4 regions of the Pseudomonas sp. TE21394 genome follow, and region 4 is predicted to be linked to each of the others. Evidence: predicted binding sites of a transcription regulator. Region 4 holds the regulator's gene; each other region holds the start of a gene.
What was found. Region 4 encodes FliA, which starts transcription of late flagellar genes. Its sites were predicted from a motif close to CTAAAGTTTNNNNNNNNNNNGCCGNTAA; they were not measured.

Region 1: a site for FliA is predicted at 2,389-2,416, ahead of ACVWZT_RS00645 (methyl-accepting chemotaxis protein). Genes of this name have one in related genera too.
Region 2: a site for FliA is predicted at 2,609-2,636, ahead of ACVWZT_RS14420 (flagellar protein MotY). Genes of this name have one in related genera too.
Region 3: a site for FliA is predicted at 2,862-2,889, ahead of motA (flagellar motor stator protein MotA). Genes of this name have one in related genera too.

What each region holds. Positions count from the first base shown of each region.
Region 1 is NZ_JBSRZR010000001.1:135,419-140,675, reverse strand. It holds gene ACVWZT_RS00650 (pseudouridine synthase) at 1-705, shown strand, start outside; gene ACVWZT_RS00645 (methyl-accepting chemotaxis protein) at 794-2,359, opposite strand; partial or broken gene ACVWZT_RS00640 (CPBP family intramembrane glutamic endopeptidase) at 2,558-3,375, opposite strand; gene acnA (aconitate hydratase AcnA) at 3,407-5,257, opposite strand, start outside.
Region 2 is NZ_JBSRZR010000001.1:3,129,184-3,134,440, reverse strand. It holds gene ACVWZT_RS14430 (hypothetical protein) at 1-195, shown strand, start outside; gene ACVWZT_RS14425 (argininosuccinate synthase) at 265-1,482, opposite strand; gene ACVWZT_RS14420 (flagellar protein MotY) at 1,619-2,572, opposite strand; gene pyrC (dihydroorotase) at 2,703-3,749, shown strand; gene rnt (ribonuclease T) at 3,746-4,420, shown strand; gene ACVWZT_RS14405 (peroxiredoxin) at 4,512-5,114, opposite strand.
Region 3 is NZ_JBSRZR010000001.1:2,481,054-2,486,310, forward strand. It holds gene asd (archaetidylserine decarboxylase) at 1-424, opposite strand, end outside; gene ACVWZT_RS11435 (rhodanese-like domain-containing protein) at 434-1,243, opposite strand; gene ACVWZT_RS11440 (HDOD domain-containing protein) at 1,288-2,823, opposite strand; gene motA (flagellar motor stator protein MotA) at 2,954-3,805, shown strand; gene motB (flagellar motor protein MotB) at 3,809-4,822, shown strand; gene rsgA (small ribosomal subunit biogenesis GTPase RsgA) at 4,982-5,257, opposite strand, start outside.
Region 4 is NZ_JBSRZR010000001.1:3,585,236-3,590,492, reverse strand. It holds gene ACVWZT_RS16490 (chemotaxis protein CheA) at 1-309, opposite strand, end outside; gene ACVWZT_RS16485 (protein phosphatase CheZ) at 322-1,110, opposite strand; gene ACVWZT_RS16480 (chemotaxis response regulator CheY) at 1,130-1,504, opposite strand; gene fliA (RNA polymerase sigma factor FliA) at 1,623-2,363, opposite strand; gene fleN (flagellar synthesis regulator FleN) at 2,360-3,202, opposite strand; gene flhF (flagellar biosynthesis protein FlhF) at 3,287-4,597, opposite strand; gene flhA (flagellar biosynthesis protein FlhA) at 4,609-5,257, opposite strand, start outside.

The sequences.
Region 1 (5,257 bases), 3.4 Mb from region 4:
GAGCTGCCGTACAAGCGGGGCATGCGTTTGCACTACTTCCGTGAAGTGCCGAATGAGCGGCCGATTCCGGCGCAGGAGGCGGTGCTGCACGTTGATGATCACCTGGTGGTGGCGGACAAGCCGCATTTCCTGCCGGTGACGCCGACCGGGGAATATGTCGAGCAGACCTTGCTGCGCCGCCTGATTCACCGCCTCGGCAACCCGCACTTGGTACCGTTGCACCGTATCGACCGGCATACGGCCGGGCTGGTGCTGTTTTCCGCCAATCCTCAGAGTCGCAGTGCCTACCAGCGGCTCTTCCCTGAGCGGCGTATCGAAAAGCGCTACCAGGCCATTGCCGCAGCCATGCCGCAACACGATTTTCCGCTGGTGCACAAAAGCCGCCTGGTGCATGGCGAGCCGTTTTTCCGCATGCACGAAGTGGAAGGGGAGGCTAACAGCGAAACCTGGGCCGAAGTGCTGGAGAAGCATGGCGACCTGTGGCGCTATGGGTTGTCGCCGGTCACCGGCAAGACCCACCAGTTGCGTGTGCACATGGCGGCATTGGGTGCGGGTATCAGCAATGACCCGTTCTACCCGCTGTTGCTCAACGAACAGGATGACTATCAGCGGCCGTTGAAACTGCTGGCGCAGAGCTTGCGTTTCGAGGACCCACTGAGCGGGGAAGAACGCTATTTCGAGAGCCGTTTGCACCTGGATTGGTGACCTGGAGGATTCAGGTACAGCGCCAACTTGTAGTCAGCGCAGTTCCCAAGGTAGCTACTCTGTTCACGGGCAAGCTTTTCTGAGGGGCTTAGCGGTTGAAGCGCTCCACCAGTGAGTACTGGGTACCCGCGGTACTGGTCAGCTCTTCGCTGAGCAGCGCCGAGTGCTGGGCCTGTTCGGCGGTCTGGTCGGCCAGCTCGGCAATGGTGCTGATGTTGCGGCTGATCTCGTCGGCTACCGCGGTCTGCTCTTCTGTCGCGGCGGCGATCTGGGTTGCCATGTCGGTGATGTTGGCCACCGCTTCGCTGATCCCGACCAGTGCCTCGTCGGCCTGCATCACGCGTTCGACGCCTTCCTGCGCCTGGCGGTGGCCGGTTTCCATGGTCAGTACGGCATTGCTGGCAGTCTGTTGCAGCTTGGCGATAAGCCCGTGAATCTGCCCGGTGGACTCGGCGGTGCGCTGTGCCAGCTGGCGCACTTCATCGGCCACCACGGCAAAGCCACGGCCCATTTCACCTGCACGCGCCGCTTCGATGGCTGCGTTCAATGCCAACAGGTTGGTCTGATCGGCGATGCCCTTGATCACATCGACCACGCCACCAATCTCGTCACTGTCCTTGGCCAACTGGGTGACTGTCTGGCCAGTTTCGCCTACCGCAGCCGACAGGCGCTCGATGGCTTCGCGGGTTTCCCCGGCGATCTGCCTGCCCTGGCTGGTCAGGCGGTTGGCTTCCTGGGTGGCATCGGCGGTGCGCTGCACGTGGTTGGCCACTTCCTGGGTGGTGGCGGCCATCTGATTGACTGCGGCGGCGACTTGCTCGGTTTCCACACGCTGACGTTCCAGCCCCGAAGAACTCCTGTGCGCCAGGGCGTCGGACTGGCGCGCCTGTTCGCTGAGGTGTTCGGCGCTGTCCTGCAGACGGGTCAGGCAGGTTTTCATGCGTGCGTCCTGGCTCAGCATGGCCATTTCCAGGCGTGCCTGTACCCCGCGGCTGTCAGTGTACATCTGTGCGATCAGCGGGTCGGAGGTGGTCTGTTCGGCCAGGCGCAGCAGGCGCTTGAGGCCGCGCTGCTGCCAGCCCAGACCGAGCAGGCCCAGGGGTACGGAAAGCCCGGCGGCCAGGGCGAAGCCCCAGGAATGGCCGAGCCAGTTGCCGATCAGGAAGCCCACCTGGCTGATCAGGATGAACGGCAGCCAGTCCTGCAGCACCGGTAGCCACTTGTCGCGGCGTGGTACTGGCGGCTTGCCCTGGTTGATCCGTTGGTAGAGCGCCTCGGCGCGACGAATCTGTTCGGCAGTGGGTTTGACCCGCACCGATTCGAAGCCAACCACCTGGTTGTTGTCGAAGATCGGCGTGACGTAGGCGTTGACCCAATAGTGGTCACCGGACTTGCAGCGGTTCTTGACGATACCCATCCACGGCTGGCCCTGCTTGAGGGTCTGCCACATGTGCGCGAACACGGCTGGCGGCACGTCCGGGTGGCGTACCAGGTTGTGTGGCGCACCGGTCAGTTCTTCGCGGGTGAAACCACTTATCTCGATGAAAGCATCGTTGCAGTAAGTGATCACCCCTTTGGCATTGGTGGTAGAGATCAACCGCTGCTGGGCAGGGAAAGTCCTTTCTCTCTGGGTAATCGGCTGGTTGTTACGCATGGGTTGATAGTCCGCAGGGCTTTCCAAAGCTATCGGCAAGGCCCTGGTTTTATTGAGTGAATATTTGCAAGGCTTGATCTGTGGCAATAGGCCATTATTCAGTCTGGGTTAGTCGCCGGGCATGTTCAGGCTTGTTTGCGTCATTATTGCGTTTTTACTGCGGATTAATGACGTAGAAGTCAGATGATGACCGATTAGCTAGCCAAGAGCCAGCATCGGGTAGCTGAACAGCGTGAAATGCATCAGGTTCAGGCCGAAGTGGCAAAGCACGGCTGCCGCCACGCCGCCCCAGCGGTATGCCAGGCCGTAGCCCAGACCAGCGAGGGTGGCCAGGTATACCCATTGCCAGCCAGCCCCCAGGTGGGCCAGGCCGAACAGCATGGCGGCGGCGAACAACGCCAGCCCCTGATGGCGCAGCATGCGCTGTAGGCTGCCTTGCAGATAACCGCGAAACAGCAGCTCTTCGGTCAGGCTGACCAACAACAGGTTGTTCAGCAACCACAGCCAGGCCTGTTCGGGCCATTTCGGCGCCCATGCAACCATGCCCAAGGCCCAGGCGCCGCCCAGGCAGGCAAGCAGGGTCAGGGGCAGCACGTACAGCAGGCTGGCCTGCAGGCCCTGGCCGCGCCAGATGATCAGCCAAGGGCAGGCCAACAGCAGCCAGGCGCCGATCAGCGGTTTGTCCAGGTTCAGGTACAAGGTGAAGGGCTGGGCGCCGGAGCTGAGGATGGCGCTGTCGATGACCTTGGCTGCGTTAAACCGGGCAGCCAGTGCAGCGCCAGGGCGATAGCCAACAGGATGAACAGTACATGGCCCAGGGCTCGTAGCCAGCGCTGCGGGCGACCAGCAAGCAGGGCGCAGACAAGCAGGGCGAGGAAGGTGGGCAGGGTGGCGATGCCAAGGTTGCCGAGGTTCAGGGCCAGCGTGTAACCGAGGGCCAGAAACAGGAGAACGATCAGGTGGAGGCGAGGCACGAGTGGTCCTTCTCGGGTAGATGGAAACGGGCCGCTACCCATCGCCTGCGGGAGCGGCCCAAGCATACCCGATTCAGCCGGCGATCAGCTGACGCAACACATAATGCAGGATTCCCCCTGCCTTGAAGTACTCCACCTCGTTCAAAGTGTCGATGCGGCAAAGCACTTCGATCTGCTCCTGCTGCCCATCCTCGCGGATGATGCGCAGGGGCAGGTTCATGCCTGGGTGGAGTTCCGCGCCGGTCAGGCCCAGGACATCGATCTGCTCCTTGCCGGTCAGCCCCAGTTGCTTGCGGTTGTGCCCGGCCTTGAACTGCAGCGGCAGCACCCCCATGCCCACCAGATTGGAACGGTGAATGCGTTCGAAGCTTTCTGCGAGCACCGCCTTGACGCCCAGCAGGTTGGTGCCCTTGGCCGCCCAGTCGCGGCTTGAACCGGTGCCGTACTCCTGCCCGGCAATCACTACCAGCGGAGTGCCGGCTTGCTGGTAGCGCATGGCGGCGTCGTAGATCGGCAATTTCTCGCCAGTGGGCACGTGCAGGGTGATGCCACCTTCTTCGCCCGGCAGCATCTCGTTGCGGATACGGATGTTGGCGAAGGTGCCCCGCATCATCACTTCATGGTTGCCACGCCGCGAGCCGTAGGAGTTGAAATCGCGTGGTTCCACGCCCTGTTCACGCAGGTAGCGCCCGGCCGGGCTGTCGGCCTTGATATTGCCGGCCGGGGAAATGTGGTCGGTGGTCACCGAGTCGCCCAGCAGCGCCAGTATTCTTGCGTTCCGGATATCCGTGAGCTGCGGTGGTGGCCCGCCGATGCCATCGAAGAAGGGGGGATGCTGGATGTAGGTGGAGTCAGCCTGCCACGCGTAGGTGGCTGCCTGAGGTACTTCGATGGCCTGCCACTGCGCATCGCCAGCGAACACTTCGGCGTATTCCTTGTGGAACATCGCCGTATCGACCTTGGCCACGGCCGCGGCGATTTCCTGCTGGCTGGGCCAGATGTCGCGCAAGTACACCGGCTGGCCGTCGTTGCCGGTCCCCAGCGGGTCGCTGGTCAGGTCCAGGCGCACGGTGCCGGCCAGGGCATAGGCCACCACCAGCGGCGGCGAGGCCAGCCAGTTGGTCTTCACCAGCGGGTGCACGCGGCCTTCGAAGTTGCGGTTCCCCGACAATACCGAGGCTACGGTGAGGTCGGCGCTGCCAATGGCCTTTTCGATCGCGTCATCCAGCGGGCCAGAGTTGCCGATGCAGGTGGTGCAACCATAGCCGACCAGGTCGAACCCCAGTTGGTCGAGGTAGGTGTCGAGCCGGGCGGCCTTGAAGTAGTCGGTGACTACCTTGGAACCCGGCGCCAGCGAACTCTTGACCCAAGGTTGGCGCTGCAGGCCTTTCTCCAGGGCCTTTTTCGCCACCAGCCCGGCGGCCATCATCACGCTGGGGTTGGAGGTGTTGGTGCAGGAGGTGATCGCAGCGATCACCACCGCGCCATCGCGCAGGGTATGGGTCTGGCCTTGATGGCTGTAGTCGATTTCTCCGGCCTGGTCGGCGTTGCCCACCGCCACGCCGCCGCCACCTTCGCTTTCCAGACGGCCGACTTCCTTGGCAAGGGGTTTGGGCTGCAGTTCGATAAAGTGGTCGAAGGCCTGGCGGACCTGGCCCAGGGCCACTCGGTCCTGCGGCCGCTTGGGCCCGGCCAGGCTGGCCTCCACCTCGTGCATGTCCAGCGCCAGGCTGTCGCTGAACAGCGGCTCCTGCCCCGGCAGCCGCCACAAGCCCTGGGCTTTGCAGTAGTGCTCGACCAGTTGCACGGTCGCCTCGGGGCGGCCGGACAGGCGCAGGTAGTCCAGGGTTACCTGGTCGACCGGGAAGAAGCCGCAGGTGGCACCGTATTCCGGGGCCATGTTGGCGATGGTCGCGCGGTCGGC
Region 2 (5,257 bases), 460 kb from region 4:
GAACATGGCGAACCTGTCACGATCATGTTTTCCGGGCCCGATGCTTACCGGTTGATGGAACAACAACTGCTGCGTGCACTGGCCCAACCGCTGCAAACACCCAGGACATGGCGCTTTTGCAACCTGGATAAACGCCAGTGTGCACAATTGTCGGTCAGCCCGCTGGAGGAAGATGCCACGCCCCAGGGCGAATGAGCGCAGCAGGTTTCCATCAGGCAAAAAAAACCCCGGCTGGGCCGGGGCTTCCGTGGCATACGCCAGCAATCAGAGCAGCGAACGGCCCTTGTTGGCGGCAATGCGCATACGCAGTGCGTTGAGTTTGATGAAGCCGGCAGCGTCCGCCTGGTTGTAAGCGCCGCCATCTTCCTCGAAGGTGGCGATGTTGGCGTCGAACAGCGAATCGTCCGACTTGCGGCCAACCACTGTGACGTTGCCCTTGTACAGCTTCAGGCGCACCACGCCGTTCACGTTGACCTGCGAGGCGTCGATCATCTGCTGCAGCATCAGGCGCTCCGGGCTCCACCAGTAACCGGTATAGATCAGGCTGGCATACTTCGGCATCAGCTCATCCTTCAGGTGAGCGACTTCGCGATCCAGGGTGATCGACTCGATGGCACGGTGGGCCTTGAGCATGATGGTGCCGCCAGGGGTCTCGTAGCAACCACGCGACTTCATGCCGACGTAACGGTTCTCGACGATGTCCAGGCGGCCGATGCCGTTGGCACCACCGATGCGGTTCAGGTCGGCCAGCACGGTGGCCGGGGTTTTCTCGACGCCATCGATGGCAACGATGTCACCGTTGCGGTAGGTAAGCTCGATGTAGGTCGCCTGGTCCGGGGCGTTCTCTGGCGAAACGCTCCAGCGCCACATGTCTTCCTCGTGCTCGGTCCAGGTATCTTCCAGGACCCCGCCTTCGTAGGAGATGTGCAGCAGGTTGGCGTCCATCGAGTACGGCGACTTCTTCTTGCCGTGGCGTTCGATCGGGATACCGTGCTTCTCGGCATAGTCCATCAGCTTCTCGCGGGACAGCAGGTCCCACTCGCGCCATGGGGCGATGACCTTGACGCCTGGTTTCAGGGCGTAGGCGCCCAGCTCGAAACGTACCTGGTCGTTGCCTTTGCCGGTTGCGCCGTGGGAGATGGCGTCAGCGCCGGTTTCATTGGCAATTTCAATCAGGCGCTTGGCGATCAGCGGGCGGGCGATGGAGGTACCCAGCAGGTACTCGCCTTCGTAGACGGTGTTGGCGCGGAACATCGGGAACACGAAATCACGCACGAACTCTTCGCGCAGGTCGTCGATGTAGATCTCTTTGACGCCCATTGCCTGGGCCTTGGCGCGGGCCGGCTCGACCTCTTCACCCTGCCCCAGGTCTGCGGTGAAGGTCACCACTTCGCAGTTGTAGGTATCCTGCAGCCACTTGAGAATCACCGAAGTATCAAGGCCGCCGGAATACGCCAGTACGACCTTTTTTACGTCCGCCATGCCATCACTCCACGGGGTTGTACGGAAAAGCGTCGATTCTAACGACCTTGCGAGTAAATTTACAGTGGGGCGACAGCTTCTGACGACAAAGCGACAGGAACTGTCGGAAGGGCGACGGCATATGCGACAGGAAATGTCAGGGAGCCTTTGTGCCCGCCGCCGGGCTGGTTGGTGCCGGGGCCGGAGCCACGGCTTGCGGTGTCGGCTCAGCCGGCTTTTCCACCGGTTTCTCGACCACCGCGACCCGATCCAGTTCAATGTTCACGCGACGGTTACGCGCCCGGTTCGCCGCGCTGTTGTTTTTTGCCAACGGATAACGCTCGCCATGGAAGCGCACACTGATCTGCTCTTCCGGCACGCCATTGGCCTTGAGGTAATCAGCCACCGCCAGTGCGCGGCGGCGCGACATGTCACGGTTGGTCAGGCGGTTGCCGCTGTTGTCAGAATGGCCGTTGAGCTCGACATGGTTCACTGTCGGGTCGGCCTTCATGTAGTCGAGGATCACATCCAGCCGTGCCTTGGCCGATTGATCCAGTTCAAAACCGCCGCCAGGGAAGCCGACCTGGGTCTGGCGCACCTGGTCATAGTTCATTGGCAGCAGCTTGCCGGCACAGGCCTGGTAGTCGCTGTAGGCCTTGGCAAAGCTGACCGGCAACACTCGCACTTCCATCGGCCTGCCCGCCTCGCCGGCATAGTTGCGCACCACGGTGCTGCGGCCGTCGAGCAGACCATTGATCAGCCGGCTGGCCTGGCCCTGCGACGAGCTGAACAACACGCCAGTGCGGGCCATGCGCACGCTGCCCAGGTTGATGTCGCTGCGCCCGGGTTGCCACGGTGCAGCGGCTGCCAGCAAGGTAGCGGTGCCGGCGCCCAGCGCGTTGCTGTCCGAACGCAGCTGGAACACCGGCTGTTCGCCCGCTCGGCGCACGAACTCACCAGTGCCAAAGCCGTCGATCGGCTGCACCAGCCGACACTCGAACTGGTCACCCTCGACCTTCCAGGCGATATTTTCCATGCGCGTCTGGAAGGTCAGCGCACCAGCCGGCAGACTGGCGAACAGGGTCAATAGGGCTAGGTAACGCTGGCGCACGGGCGGCTCCACAAATTCTGACGGCTTACCTGCAGGCTATCGGACGCCAGCCGGAAAACTTGATAGCCGTGCTCCACCCAGGGATTTCCGGTAGCATTGGGGCTTGAGTTCGACCCGCCTGGAATCCCCAATGTCCGATCGCCTGACCCTCCTGCGTCCCGACGACTGGCACATCCATCTGCGCGATGGTGCCGTCCTGCCCCATACCGTTGGCGACGTGGCGCGTACCTTCGCCCGTGCCATCATCATGCCCAACCTGGTTCCACCGGTTCGCAATGCCGTCGAAGCCGGCGCCTACCGTGAGCGCATCCTGGCCGCCCGGCCGGCCGGCAGCCGCTTCGAACCGCTGATGGTGCTGTACCTTACCGACCGCACCAGCCCTGAGGACATCCGCATGGCCAAGGCCAGCGGCTTCGTGTACGCCGCCAAGCTGTACCCGGCCGGCGCTACCACCAACTCCGACTCGGGCGTGACCAGCATCGATAATATCTTCCCGGCCATCGAGGCGCTGGCGGAAGTCGGCATGCCTCTGCTCGTGCACGGCGAAGTGACCCGCAGCGAGATCGACGTGTTCGACCGCGAGAAGCGCTTCATCGACGAACACATGCGCCGTGTGGTCGAACGCTTCCCGACGCTGAAGGTAGTATTCGAGCACATCACCACCAGCGATGCCGCCCAGTTCGTCACCGAGGCCCCGGCCAACGTCGGCGCGACCATCACCGCGCAACACTTGCTGTACAACCGCAACCACATGCTGGTCGGCGGCATTCGCCCGCACTTCTACTGCCTGCCGATCCTAAAGCGCAACACCCACCAGGTGGCGTTGCTGGACGCTGCCACCAGCGGCAACCCGAAGTTCTTCCTGGGTACCGACTCGGCCCCGCATGCCCGCCATGCCAAGGAAGCTGCCTGCGGTTGCGCCGGATGCTACACCGCCTACGCGGCCATCGAGATGTACGCCGAAGCGTTCGAACAGCGTAACGCGCTGGACAAGCTGGAAGGCTTTGCCAGCCTGCACGGCCCGGCTTTCTACGGCCTGCCGGCGAACACCGACACCATCACCCTGGTTCGCGAAGAATGGACTGCCCCGGACAGCCTGCCGTTTGGCGAGCAAACCGTAGTCCCGCTGCGCGCCGGCGAAAAACTGCGCTGGCGCCTGCTGGAGGAGAACGCGTGAGCGAAGACCTGTACGAAGACGAACTCGATACCCAGGGCAGCAGCGGGTCGCGTCACCCGATGGCCGAGCGCTTCCGCGGCTACCTGCCGGTAGTGGTGGATGTGGAGACCGGTGGCTTCAACAGCGCTACCGACGCCCTGCTGGAAATTGCCGCAGTCACCATCGGCATGGACGAAAAGGGCTTCCTGTTCCCCGAGCACACCTACTTCCACCGGGTGGAACCGTTCGAAGGCGCCAACATCGAGCCAGCCGCACTGGAGTTCACCGGGATCAAGCTGGATCACCCGCTGCGCATGGCGGTGAGTGAAGAAAGCGCGCTGACCGACATCTTCCGCGGCGTCCGCAAGGCGCTCAAGGCCAATGGCTGCAAGCGGGCAATCCTGGTCGGCCACAACAGCAGCTTCGACCTTGGCTTTCTCAATGCAGCGGTGATGCGCAACGACCTCAAGCGCAACCCGTTCCACCCGTTCTCCAGCTTCGACACCGCTACCCTGGCAGGCCTGGCCTATGGCCAGACCGTACTGGCGCGGGCCTGCCAGAGCGCCGACATCGACTTCGACGGGCGTGAGGCGCACTCGGCGCGTTACGATACAGAGAAGACCGCTGAGTTGTTCTGCGGCATCGTCAACCGCTGGAAAGAGATGGGCGGCTGGCGCGACTTCAACGATTGAGCCCGTAATCGCGGGAACCCCGCGAAGAGTCCGGCACAGCACGGCAAAAAAAACCGGCCACCAAAGGGCCGGTTTTTCATGCGCGCGGCAATTACAGCTTGCCAGCGTTCTCGCTCAGGTAAGCAGCAACGCCTTCTGGCGAAGCGCTCATGCCCTTGTCGCCTTTCTTCCAGTTGGCAGGGCAGACTTCGCCGTGCTCCTCGTGGAACTGCAGGGCGTCGACCAGACGCAGCAGCTCGTCCATGTTACGGCCCAGTGGCAGGTCGTTGACGATCTGCGAACGGACAACACCGTTGGTGTCGATCAGGAAGGCGCCACGGAAGGCCACGCCGCCTTCGGACTCGACATCATAGGCTTTGCAGATTTCGTGGGTCATGTCGGCAGCCAGGGTGTACTTGACCTGGCCGATACCGCCGTTGTTGACCGGGGTGTTACGCCAGGCGTTGTGAGTGAAGTGCGAGTCGATCGACACACCGATCACTTCGACGTTGCGCGCCTGGAAATCAGGGATGCGGTTGTCCAGGGCGATCAGCTCGGACGGGCAGACGAAGGTGAAGTCCAGCGGGTAGAAGAACACCAGGCCGTACTTGCCCTTGATGGCCGAAGCCAGGTTGAAGCTGTCGACGATTTCGCCATTGCCCAGCACAGCCGGCACGGTGAAATCGGGGGCTTTCTTACCAACGAGTACGCTCATTGTAATCTCCTGATGAGGGTGAAAAACGTTTGCCGGGGCCAGACGGGCCTGCCCGACATCCAACAAAGGCCAACCATCATACACGGCTTCTGGTGACAGGCCGACTCCAACGACGAAGTAACCGCCGGTCGCTCAAGCGCAGG
Region 3 (5,257 bases), 1.1 Mb from region 4:
CCTTCGGCGACAGGTAGATGGTGGCGAATTCGCCACCCATGAACGGTGCGGCCAGCGCCGGGTCACCGCCCAGCAGTTCCTGGGCGCTGAAGCCGTGGCCCTTTGCCTGGAATATGCGGCCGTGCTCGATCGGACCAAGCTGGCTGACGGCACCGTCGGCCGGGCACAGGATGGCGCCCGGGGTTTCGTCCAACGGGCGTGCGCCTGGCTTCAGGGCGCGGGTGAAGAACGCATTGAAGTGCTCGTAGGCGCTCAGGTCTTCGACCAGGGCTTCAGCCATGTTCACCTGGTAGCGCTTGGCGAACCAGGCGGTAAAGGCGTTCTTGAACCAGCGTACACGGCATTCGGCGATGCAGCCTGCCAGGCGCGACAGCAGATGGTGCGGCAGCAGGTACTGGCTGATGATGAACAAACGGGATTTCATGCAGGTTCCTTAGACTTCTACAGGCGTGTCCGGGTGGTTGCCCCATTCGCTCCACGAGCCGGCGTAGGCCTTGACGCGTGGGTAGCCGAGGGCCTTGGCCACCAGGTAGGTGAAACCGGAGCGGCGATGGGATTGGCAATGGGTGATCACTTCCTTGTCGGGGGTGATACCCAGGTTCTGCAGGACTTGGGCGATGTCCGGGCGGATGCGCAGGTGGTCGTTGAGGTCCATGCCGGCAGTCCACTCGAAATTGATGGCACCGGGAATGTGGCCGCCCCTGGCTGCCAGCACTTTCTCGCCGCGGAATTCCTGCGGGCCACGGGCATCCCAGATGACCAGGTCTTCCGCGCCCAGGCGGCTTTGCAGGTACTCGCGGGTGGCTGTGGGCGCCGTGTCGATGCGCAGTTGCACGGGGGTGTTAGCGCTGGCGGGCACTTCGGTGGAGAGTTTGTCGGCCGGCCAGGCCTGTATGCCGCCGTTCAGGTAGTGATAGCGCTTGTGGCCGATCACATCGAGCAGCCAGATGAAACGCCCGGCCCAGCCGCCACCTTCATCGTCGTATACCACATACACCGCATCGTCGCGGTGGCCAAGCTCGCTGAACAGTTTTTCCAGCTCGCCCTGGGTTGGCAGCAAGCCGGGCGCAGGGGGCTGGCCGAGCTGGGTGCGCTTGCCTTCGACGAAGCGTGCACCGGGGATGTGCCCGCTGGTATAGCGGTTGCTATTGCTCAGGTCGACCAGGATCAGCTGTGGCGAACCGAGGCGCGGCAGCAAGTCTGCAGCTTCTATTACCAGGGGCAGGCCGGAAAAGTCAGTCATCCACGGTCTCCAGTTGCAAAGAGGGGGAGATTGTAGCGCAAGGCTCAGGCCTTGCGGTTGGCAAACACCGACAGCGCCCGCTCGGTGCATTGTGCGGTCTTGGCGAAAGCCTGCACGCTGACATCTGCCAGCGGTCGGCTGCCTTGGTCAGCCACCATCAGCATCAACACCTGGTCGTTCACCGCCAGCGAGCGCAGCAGCACGTGCTCGCTGCTGAACAAGGCCTGCAGTGGGGCCGGCAGCAGCGCCGAGAACTGGCTGTGGTTCTGCGGGGTAATGCGTAACTGGCCGGCCTGGGCCAGCAGCTTCTGCAGCAATTTGTTCTGCGATACCTGCAGGGTAAGCGCCCCGACCTCCTTGGGCAGGCCGGCGAACTGCTGCACACGCAGTTGATCGCTGGCCTTGTCCAGGCTCAGCAGCAGGACGCGCTGCATGCCGCAGGCCAACAGGGCTTCAAGGACCTGGGTGGCCAGGTGCACGCCGTTGGTGAACGGGCTGGGTTGGGCCAGCAGGTGTTGGCACAGCTTGCGCCAGCGCGTCAGGTCGTCGTTGCCGGGCGGTGGCGAGGTCAGCATGTCCGGATGCGGGCGGCGCTGGTGCCAAGGCCAGATCAGCGCTTCGGCCGGATGGAACAGGGCGTGCTGGGCATGGCGGCGGGCACTGGCTGCTGCCTGTTGGTGCACCTGCTGCTGCACGTCTTCCAGCGAGGTCTGCAGGTACAGCGCGGTCAACAGTTGCCAGCGCAGCAGGTGCGGGTTGTCCCAGCCCACCTGCGCCGCCAGGGCCAGGTTGTTGGCCAAAAGCACGGTATTGGCCGGCTGGTTGAACCAGCGACGCAGGCCGGGCTCGGCGTCCAGGCGATGTTGCTGGCTGAGCAGGTCCGGATCGCGGGCGATGTTGAGCACCTGGGCCAGTTGTTCGCGTTCTTCCAGCAGCAGGCGATAACCCTGGGTCACCCACTGTGGCAGGCGCCAGTACTCTGCCATGGTCTGGCACAGCGTCATGATGCGCACGCCAAACAGCTGTTCCTCGACATGGGCGGCGTCTTCGCCCTTGTGGATAACCCGCAGTTCCCAGGTGTCGAGCAGCTTGGGGTAGGCCAGCGCCAGCGGCCACAGTGGTGCCAGGAACAGCAGGCTGCCCCAGTGAATTTCCTGCCATAGCCGTGCCAGGCGGCTGGCGAACAGGCCGCTGGCCTGCTGCGAGGCGTGCTGGCTGATCAGCTGGAATTGGCACAGTACCGGCGGGATCTCTTCCGCAGGCAGCGCAGGCAGACGCTTGAGCAGTTGTTCGCTGCGCTCCAGGCCCAGGCGGTTGATGGCGACTTCCAGGCTCTCGGCCGGCTCGGCCAGGCTGGCATTGGTGGGGTGATTGGCTTCGCGCATCACCGACAGCACCAGCGCCGGGCTATCCTGCATCAGTTCGGCGATATCGCGCAGCGAGCGGCGGCTATCGTGGATCGCGGTCATGACCCGGTCGTAGCTGTGCTTCGGCACCGGGATGCGAACACCCTCGAGCAGCTTTACCCAGGCCTCTAGCGTACGTGGGGCCTGAGCGGGCACCTTGGTTTCAATTGTCATTTTGACATCAGTCCGAACTGGCTTTTCGCAATGAGTGGCTATAGTCTGGCGCAGTTCTGCCGATAAGTAGAAGAAGAGTTTTCAGGCTCCCGTCTCTTCCCCTGACCACGACAGCAAGTGCTTTGAACCTATGGCTAAAATTATCGGCATCATCGTCGTATTCGCGAGCGTGCTCGGCGGATACGTACTCTCTCACGGCAAGATCGCGGCGCTGATCCAGCCGTTCGAAGTACTGATCATTGGCGGTGCGGCCTTTGGTGCGTTCCTGCAGGCCAACCCTGGCTACATGACCATGCACGTCATCAAGAAGTCGATGAAGATGTTCGGCTCGCGCTTCAGTCATGCCTTCTACCTGGAAGTACTGGGCCTGGTGTACGAAATCCTCAACAAGAGCCGTCGTGAGGGCATGATGGCCATCGAGGCCGACATCGAGGATGCCGCAGCCAGCCCGATTTTCGCCAAGTACCCGACAGTGCTGGCCGACGAGCGCATGACCGCATTCATCTGCGACTACCTGCGCATCATGTCCACCGGCAACATGGCGCCGCACGAGCTCGAAGGTCTGTTCGACATGGAGCTGTTGAGCATGAAGGAAGAGCTGGAGCACCCGTCCCATGCGGTGAACGGCATCGCCGACGGCATGCCAGGTTTCGGTATCGTTGCGGCGGTACTGGGTATCGTGGTGACCATGGCTTCGCTCGGCGATGGTGACCAGGCCTCCATCGGCCTCCATGTGGGGGCGGCGCTGGTAGGTACCTTCTTCGGTATTCTGGCGGCCTATGGCTTCTTTGGTCCGCTGGCCAAGTGCCTGGAGCACGATGCCAAGGAAGAGCTGAACCTCTACGAATCGATCAAGGCTTCGCTGGTGGCCTCGGCCTCGGGCATGCCGCCTTCGCTGGCGGTGGAATTCGGGCGCAAGGTGCTGTACCCCAAGCACCGCCCGAGCTTTGCCGAACTGGAACAAGCGGTTCGCGGTCGCTGAGTCATGGAGAACAATCAGCCCATCATCGTCAAGCGCGTCAAGCGCTATGGCGGCGGCCATCACGGCGGCGCGTGGAAAATTGCCTTCGCCGACTTCGCCACGGCGATGATGGCGTTCTTCCTGGTGCTGTGGTTGTTGTCCACGGCCACGCCGGAGCAGAAGATCGCCATTGCCGGCTACTTCAAGGACCCGATCGGCTTCTCGGAAAGCGGTACGCCGTACATCATCGACCTCGGTGGCTCACCGCAGCTGGCCCCGGAAAAGACCATCAACCCCGAGGCCAAGTCGGAGCCGACGCCTGATACCAGCATCCAGCTGGACAAGGATCAGGTGGAAACGATGGCCGAGCAGGTCGAGCGCGAGCGTCTGGAGCTGTTGCTGCAAGAGCTGCAGAACAAGGTTGAGGAAAACCCGCAACTGCAGAAGTTCAAGGACCAGATCCTGTTCGAGATCACCCAGGACGGCCTGCGCATCCAGATCATGGATGCGGAGAACCGGCCCATGTTCGACATCGGCAGTGCGCGCCTGCAGCCTTACTTCGAAGACATCCTGCTGGCCATGGCTGACACCATCAAGGCGGTGCCGAACAAGATCAGCATCAGTGGCCACACCGATGCCAAGCCGTATGCGGGCAGCGGTGAGTTCGGCAACTGGGAGCTGTCGGCCAACCGCGCCAACGCCGCGCGTCGTGCGCTGGTGGCCGGTGGCTATCCGGATGGCCAGGTGGCGCGCGTGGTGGGGTATGCCTCGTCGTCGCTGTTCGACCGCAACAACCCGTTCAACCCGGTCAACCGCCGCATCGACATCATCGTGCTGACCAAGAAGGCCCAGCGCAACATCGAGGGTGAGCAGGGCGCGCCAGAAGCACCGGCTGCCGAGCCTACACGCCCGGCCGCTGCGGCACCGGCTGTGCCAGGGGGGACCGAGCAGGCCCCCATGCAGCCGCGTGAACTGCGCCAGAAGCTGAACATCTTCGAAGAGGGGACGTTGAAGATGGATGAGACCAAGGAGCAGTAAACCCTACAGGATCGCGCTGTAGCTGAAGCAAGCGCGGAACCTGTGGGAGCGGGCTTGCCCGCGAACACGGGCGAAGCCCGTGCCAAGCACCGCGGTGCCTGCTCCCACAGGATTGGCGTGGCCCTTGAGCCTTGTGTAGTACCTGCGGGAGCGGGCAGGTCAGTAGGCGTCTTCCGGCAGGCTGGCGATGATCGAGCGGTAGCTGCTCATGCGCTGCGGCTTGATGCGCCCCTCATCCAGCGCCTTGAGCAGCGCACAGCCCGGTTCGCGATCATGCTTGCAATCGCGGAAGCGGCAGGTGCCGAACAGGTCGCGGAACTCGATGAAGCCATCCTCCACATCGCTGCGGCTGACGTGGCCAAGGCCGAATTCGCGGATGCCCGGCGAGTCGATCAGGTCACCGCCATTAGGGAAGTGGTACAGCCGCGCAGTGGT
Region 4 (5,257 bases):
AAACATGCTGTTGACCGTATCCAGTGCCTCGAGCACCACGTCCATCAGTTCCGCATCGACCCGGCGCTCACCCTTGCGCAGGATGTCGAAGACGTTCTCGGCGATATGGCAGCACTCCACCAGCTCGTTCAGCTGGAGGAAGCCGGCGCCCCCTTTTACAGTGTGGAAACCGCGAAAGATCGCATTGAGCAGGTCGGCATCGTCGGGTCGGCTTTCCAGCTCGACCAGTTGCTCGGACAGTTGCTCAAGAATTTCGCCGGCTTCTACCAGGAAATCCTGGAGGATTTCTTCATCGGCGCCGAAGCTCATCAAAGGTGCTCCTTAAAAACCCAGGCTGGACAGCAGATCATCGACATCGTCCTGACCGGACACGACGTCTTCACGCTTATCGGCATGAATCTGCGGACCTTCACCCCGAGTCGGATGTTTTTCTCGATCTTTTTCTGCGCGCAGTTGATCGTGGTCATGCTGGATGCCGGCAAAGCGGTCGACCTGGCTGGCCATCAGCACCAGTTTCAGCAGGTTGCTTTCCACCTCGGTCACCAGCGCGGTGACACGCTTGATCACCTGGCCGGTCAGGTCCTGATAGTCCTGGGCCAGCAGAATGTCGTTGAGGTGGCCGGCGACCTTGCGGTTACCTTCCGCGCTGTGCGTCAAAAAACTGTCAACGCGTTTCACCAGGTCACGGAACTCCGGCGCAGCGACCTCGCGACGCATGAAGCGTTGCCAGTCACTACTCAGGGCTGTGGCCTCGCTGGCCAGGTCGTTGAGCACAGGCGTGCTTTCCTCGACCAGGTCCATGGTGCGGTTGGCCGCGCCTTCGGTAAGCCTGACCACGTAGGACAGGCGCTCGGTGGCGTCGGTTATCTGCGACACCTCCTCGGCCTGCGGCATGGTGGGGTCGATCTGGAAACTGACGATGGCGCTGTGCAACTCGCGGGTAAGCTTGCCGACTTCCTGGTACAGGCCACGGTCGCGGGTCTGGTTCAGTTCGTGGATCAGCTGTACCGCCTCGCCGAAACGGCCGTGCTCGAGGCTCGCGACCAATTCCTGGGCATGCTTCTTCAGGGTCGATTCGAACTCGCCCAAAGACGTTTGTGATGAATCCATGGCGCCCCCCTGACGTGACTCAGCCGTTGACGCGTTCGAAGATCTTCTCGATCTTCTCTTTGAGCACCTGGGCGGTGAACGGCTTGACCACATAGCCATTGACGCCGGCCTGGGCCGCTTCAATGATCTGGTCGCGCTTGGCCTCGGCGGTCACCATCAGTACCGGCATGGCTTTCAGTTTGTCGCTGGCACGGACTTTACGCAGCAGGTCGATGCCGGACATGCCGGGCATGTTCCAGTCGGTCACCAGGAAGTCGTAATGGCCGTTTTCCAGCATCGGCAGCGCCGTGGTGCCGTCATCGGCTTCTTCGGTGTTGGTGAAGCCCAGATCACGCAACAGGTTCTTGATGATCCGCCGCATCGTCGAAAAGTCGTCAACGATGAGGATTTTCATGTCTTTGTTCAAGTAGACCTCCAAGCAGTCTCAAACACGCCCGGCTGCGAGCGCGCATTCAATCAAATCGGTGCAACATGGAAAACGCACGTGGAAAACGACTGCAACGACACCGGGTTCAACGCGCCCGCCATTCCCCAAGGCGGCTGCGCAGGCGCGCGGCACACTGGCTGTGCAACTGGCTGACCCGCGACTCGCTGACCCCAAGCACCTCACCGATCTCCTTGAGGTTCAGCTCTTCGTCGTAGTACAGCGCCAGCACCAGGCGCTCACGCTCCGGCAGGTTGGCAATGGCCTCGGTCAGGGCAGCCTGGAAGCGCTCGTCCTCCAGGCCACGTGCAGGCTCGACATGGCCGCTGGCGCCATCTTCATGCAGCCCTTCGTGCTCGCCGTCCTGCAACAGGTCGTCAAAGCTGAACAGGCGGCTGCCCAAGGTGTCGTTCAAGATCCCGTAGTAATCATCGAGACTCAACTGGAGTTCGGCAGCAACTTCATGATCTTTAGCGTCACGCCCGGTTCTGGCCTCCACGGCACGCATCGCGTCACTGACCATGCGCGTGTTGCGGTGCACCGAACGCGGTGCCCAGTCACCCTTGCGCACCTCGTCGAGCATGGCCCCGCGAATACGGATGCCGGCGTAGGTCTCGAAGCTGGCACCCTTGCTGGCGTCGTACTTGTTGGCCACTTCCAGCAGGCCGATCATGCCGGCCTGGATCAGGTCCTCGACCTGCACGTTGGCCGGCAAGCGCGCCAACAGGTGGTAGGCGATACGCTTGACCAGCGGGGCATAGCGCTCGATCAGCTCGTACTGGGCGTCTTTCGATGCTCGGCTGTACATCTTGAAACCACTCGCATTCATAACACAGGTCCCGCGCTGGTGGGCTGCACCAGGCGCTCGACAAAGAATTCCAGGTGACCACGCGGGTTGGCCGGCAGCGGCCAGCTGTCAACCTTCTGCGCAATCGCCTTGAATGCCAGGGCACACTTGGAGCGCGGGAAGGCCTCGTAGACGGCGCGCTGCTTCTGCACGGCCTTGCGCACGCATTCGTCATACGGCACGGCGCCCACGTACTGCAGGGCGACATCGAGGAAGCGGTCGGTGACCTTGGTCAGCTTGGCGAACAGGTTGCGCCCTTCCTGCGGGCTCTGCGCCATGTTTGCCAGCACCCGGAAGCGGTTCATGCCGTAGTCGCGGTTGAGCAGCTTGATCAGGGCGTAGGCATCGGTGATGGATGTGGGTTCGTCGCAGACCACCAGCAGCACTTCCTGGGCGGCGCGGACGAAGCTGACTACCGAGTCACCGATACCGGCAGCGGTGTCGATGACCAGCACGTCGAGGTTGTCGCCAATTTCGCTGAACGCCTGGATCAGCCCGGCATGCTGGGCCGGCGCCAGGTGCACCATGCTCTGCGTGCCCGAGGCCGCCGGCACGATGCGCACGCCGCCAGGGCCCTGCAGCATCACGTCACGCAGCTCGCAGCGCCCTTCGATGACATCGGCCAGGGTCCGCTTGGGGGTGAGGCCAAGCAGCACGTCGACGTTGGCCAGGCCCAGGTCGGCGTCAAGCAGCATGACCCTGCGGCCAAGCTCGGCCAGCGCCAGGGACAGGTTCACTGAAACGTTAGTCTTGCCGACGCCACCTTTGCCACCGGTCACGGCGATCACCTGTACGGGATGCATGCTACCCATGTCTGTTATTTACCTTGTCTCGCTGGGACCCAGGCCACACGTGGGGCAATTCTGCGTACCCCTTGGCATAGCTACCTTGCACACGCTTCATCATCAACCCGCTCGTCGTGGGTTGTGATAGAGATCAGCGAACATTTCGGCCATGGCCTCTTCGCTGGGCTCGTCCTGCTGCTGCACATTGACCGCGCGAGTGACCAACTGGTGCCCACGCGGCAGGTGCAGGTCGTCAGGAATGCGCGGCCCATCGGTCAGGTAGGCCACTGGCAGTTCATGACTGATGGCAAGGCTCAAGACGTCACCAAGGCTTGCCGTTTCATCGAGTTTGGTCAGGATGCAGCCGGCCAGGCCACAGCGCTTGTAGCTGTGGTAGGCGGCGGTCAGCACCTGCTTCTGGCTGGTGGTGGCCAGGACCAGGTAGTTCTTCGCGGCGATGCCGCGCCCGGCCAGGGTTTCCAGTTGCATGCGCAGGGCCGGGTCGCTGGCCTGCAGGCCGGCGGTATCGATCAGCACCACGCGCTTGCGCAGCAGCGGCTCCAGCGCTGCTGCCAGCGACTGGCCCGGGTCAACGTAAGTCACCGGCACGTTGAGGATGCGACCCAGCGTCTTGAGCTGCTCCTGGGCACCGATGCGGAAGCTGTCCATGCTCACCAACGCCAGGTTCTGCGCGCCGTACTTGAGCACGTAACGGGCGGCCAGCTTGGCCAGGGTGGTGGTCTTGCCCATCCCGGCAGGGCCGACCATGGCGATCACCCCGCCCTCCTCGATCGGCTCGATCTCGGGGATTTCGATCATGCGCGCCAGGTGCGCCAGCAGCATGCGCCAGGCCTGGCGTGGCTCATCGATGCCAGCGGTCAGGTCCAGCAGTTCGCGGGCGATCGGGCCGGACAGGCCGATGCGCTGCAGGCGCCGCCAGAGGGTGGCCTGCTGTGGCTTGCTACCTTGCAGCTGGTTCCAGGCCAACGAGCCGAGCTGCACTTCCAGCAGCTCGCGCAGGCCGGACAGCTCGGAGCGCATGGCATCGACCAGGCGCGCATCGACCGGCGCCGCAGCCGGGGCTGCAGCAGCAGGCTCGGGGGCGTCGACGTGCGGTTCGATCAACGGTTCGGCAGCAGTCAGCGACTGCCCGGCGAACAATTGGCGGTTGTTGTCGCTGCTGTCCGGGCGCGGGTCGAGCTCGGCGCGGGCAGTGGCGATGCGCGTATGGGTCTTGCGCAGCTCTTCTTCCAGCTCGGCATTGGGCACCCGCGGGGCCAGGGCGGACAGCTTGTAGTCCAGCGCAGCCGTCAGCTCGACACCTCCGGCGATGCGGCGGTTGCCAATGATGGCGGCGTCAGCGCCCAGCTCATCGCGGACCAGCTTCATGGCCTGACGCATATCGGCGGCGAAAAATCGCTTAACTTGCATTATCCACTACCTCAGCCGTTAGGGCCCACGGTGGCAACGATGGTGACTTGCTTGTTGTCCGGTATTTCCTGATACGCCAACACATGCAAATTCGGTACGGCCAGGCGACCGAAACGCGACAGCATGGCACGGATCGGGCCGGCCACCAGGAGGATGGCCGGCTGGCCCTGCATCTCCTGGCGCTGCGCCGCTTCGATCAACGAACGCTGCAGTTTCTCGGCCATGCTCGGCTCCAGAAGAACACCGTCTTCCTGACCTTGCCCGGCCCTTTGCAGACTATTGAGCAAGATCTGTTCCAACCTTGGCTCCAGGGTAATCACTGGCAGCTCCGACTCAATGCCGACAATGCTTTGCACGATGGCGCGACACAATCCGACGCGCACTGCCGCCACCAGCGCGGCGGTATCTTGACTCTTGCTGGCGTTGTTCGCGATCGCCTCGGCAATACTGCGAATATCACGCACCGGCACCTGTTCCGACAACAGCGCTTGCAGCACCTTGAGCAAGCCCGACAAGGAAATGACACCCGGCACCAGCTCTTCTGCAAGTTTAGGCGATGCCTTGGCCAGCACTTGCAGCAATTGCTGGACCTCTTCGTGGCCGATCAGTTCGTGGCAATGCTTCTGCAGGATCTGGTTGAGGTGGGTGGCCACCACGGTA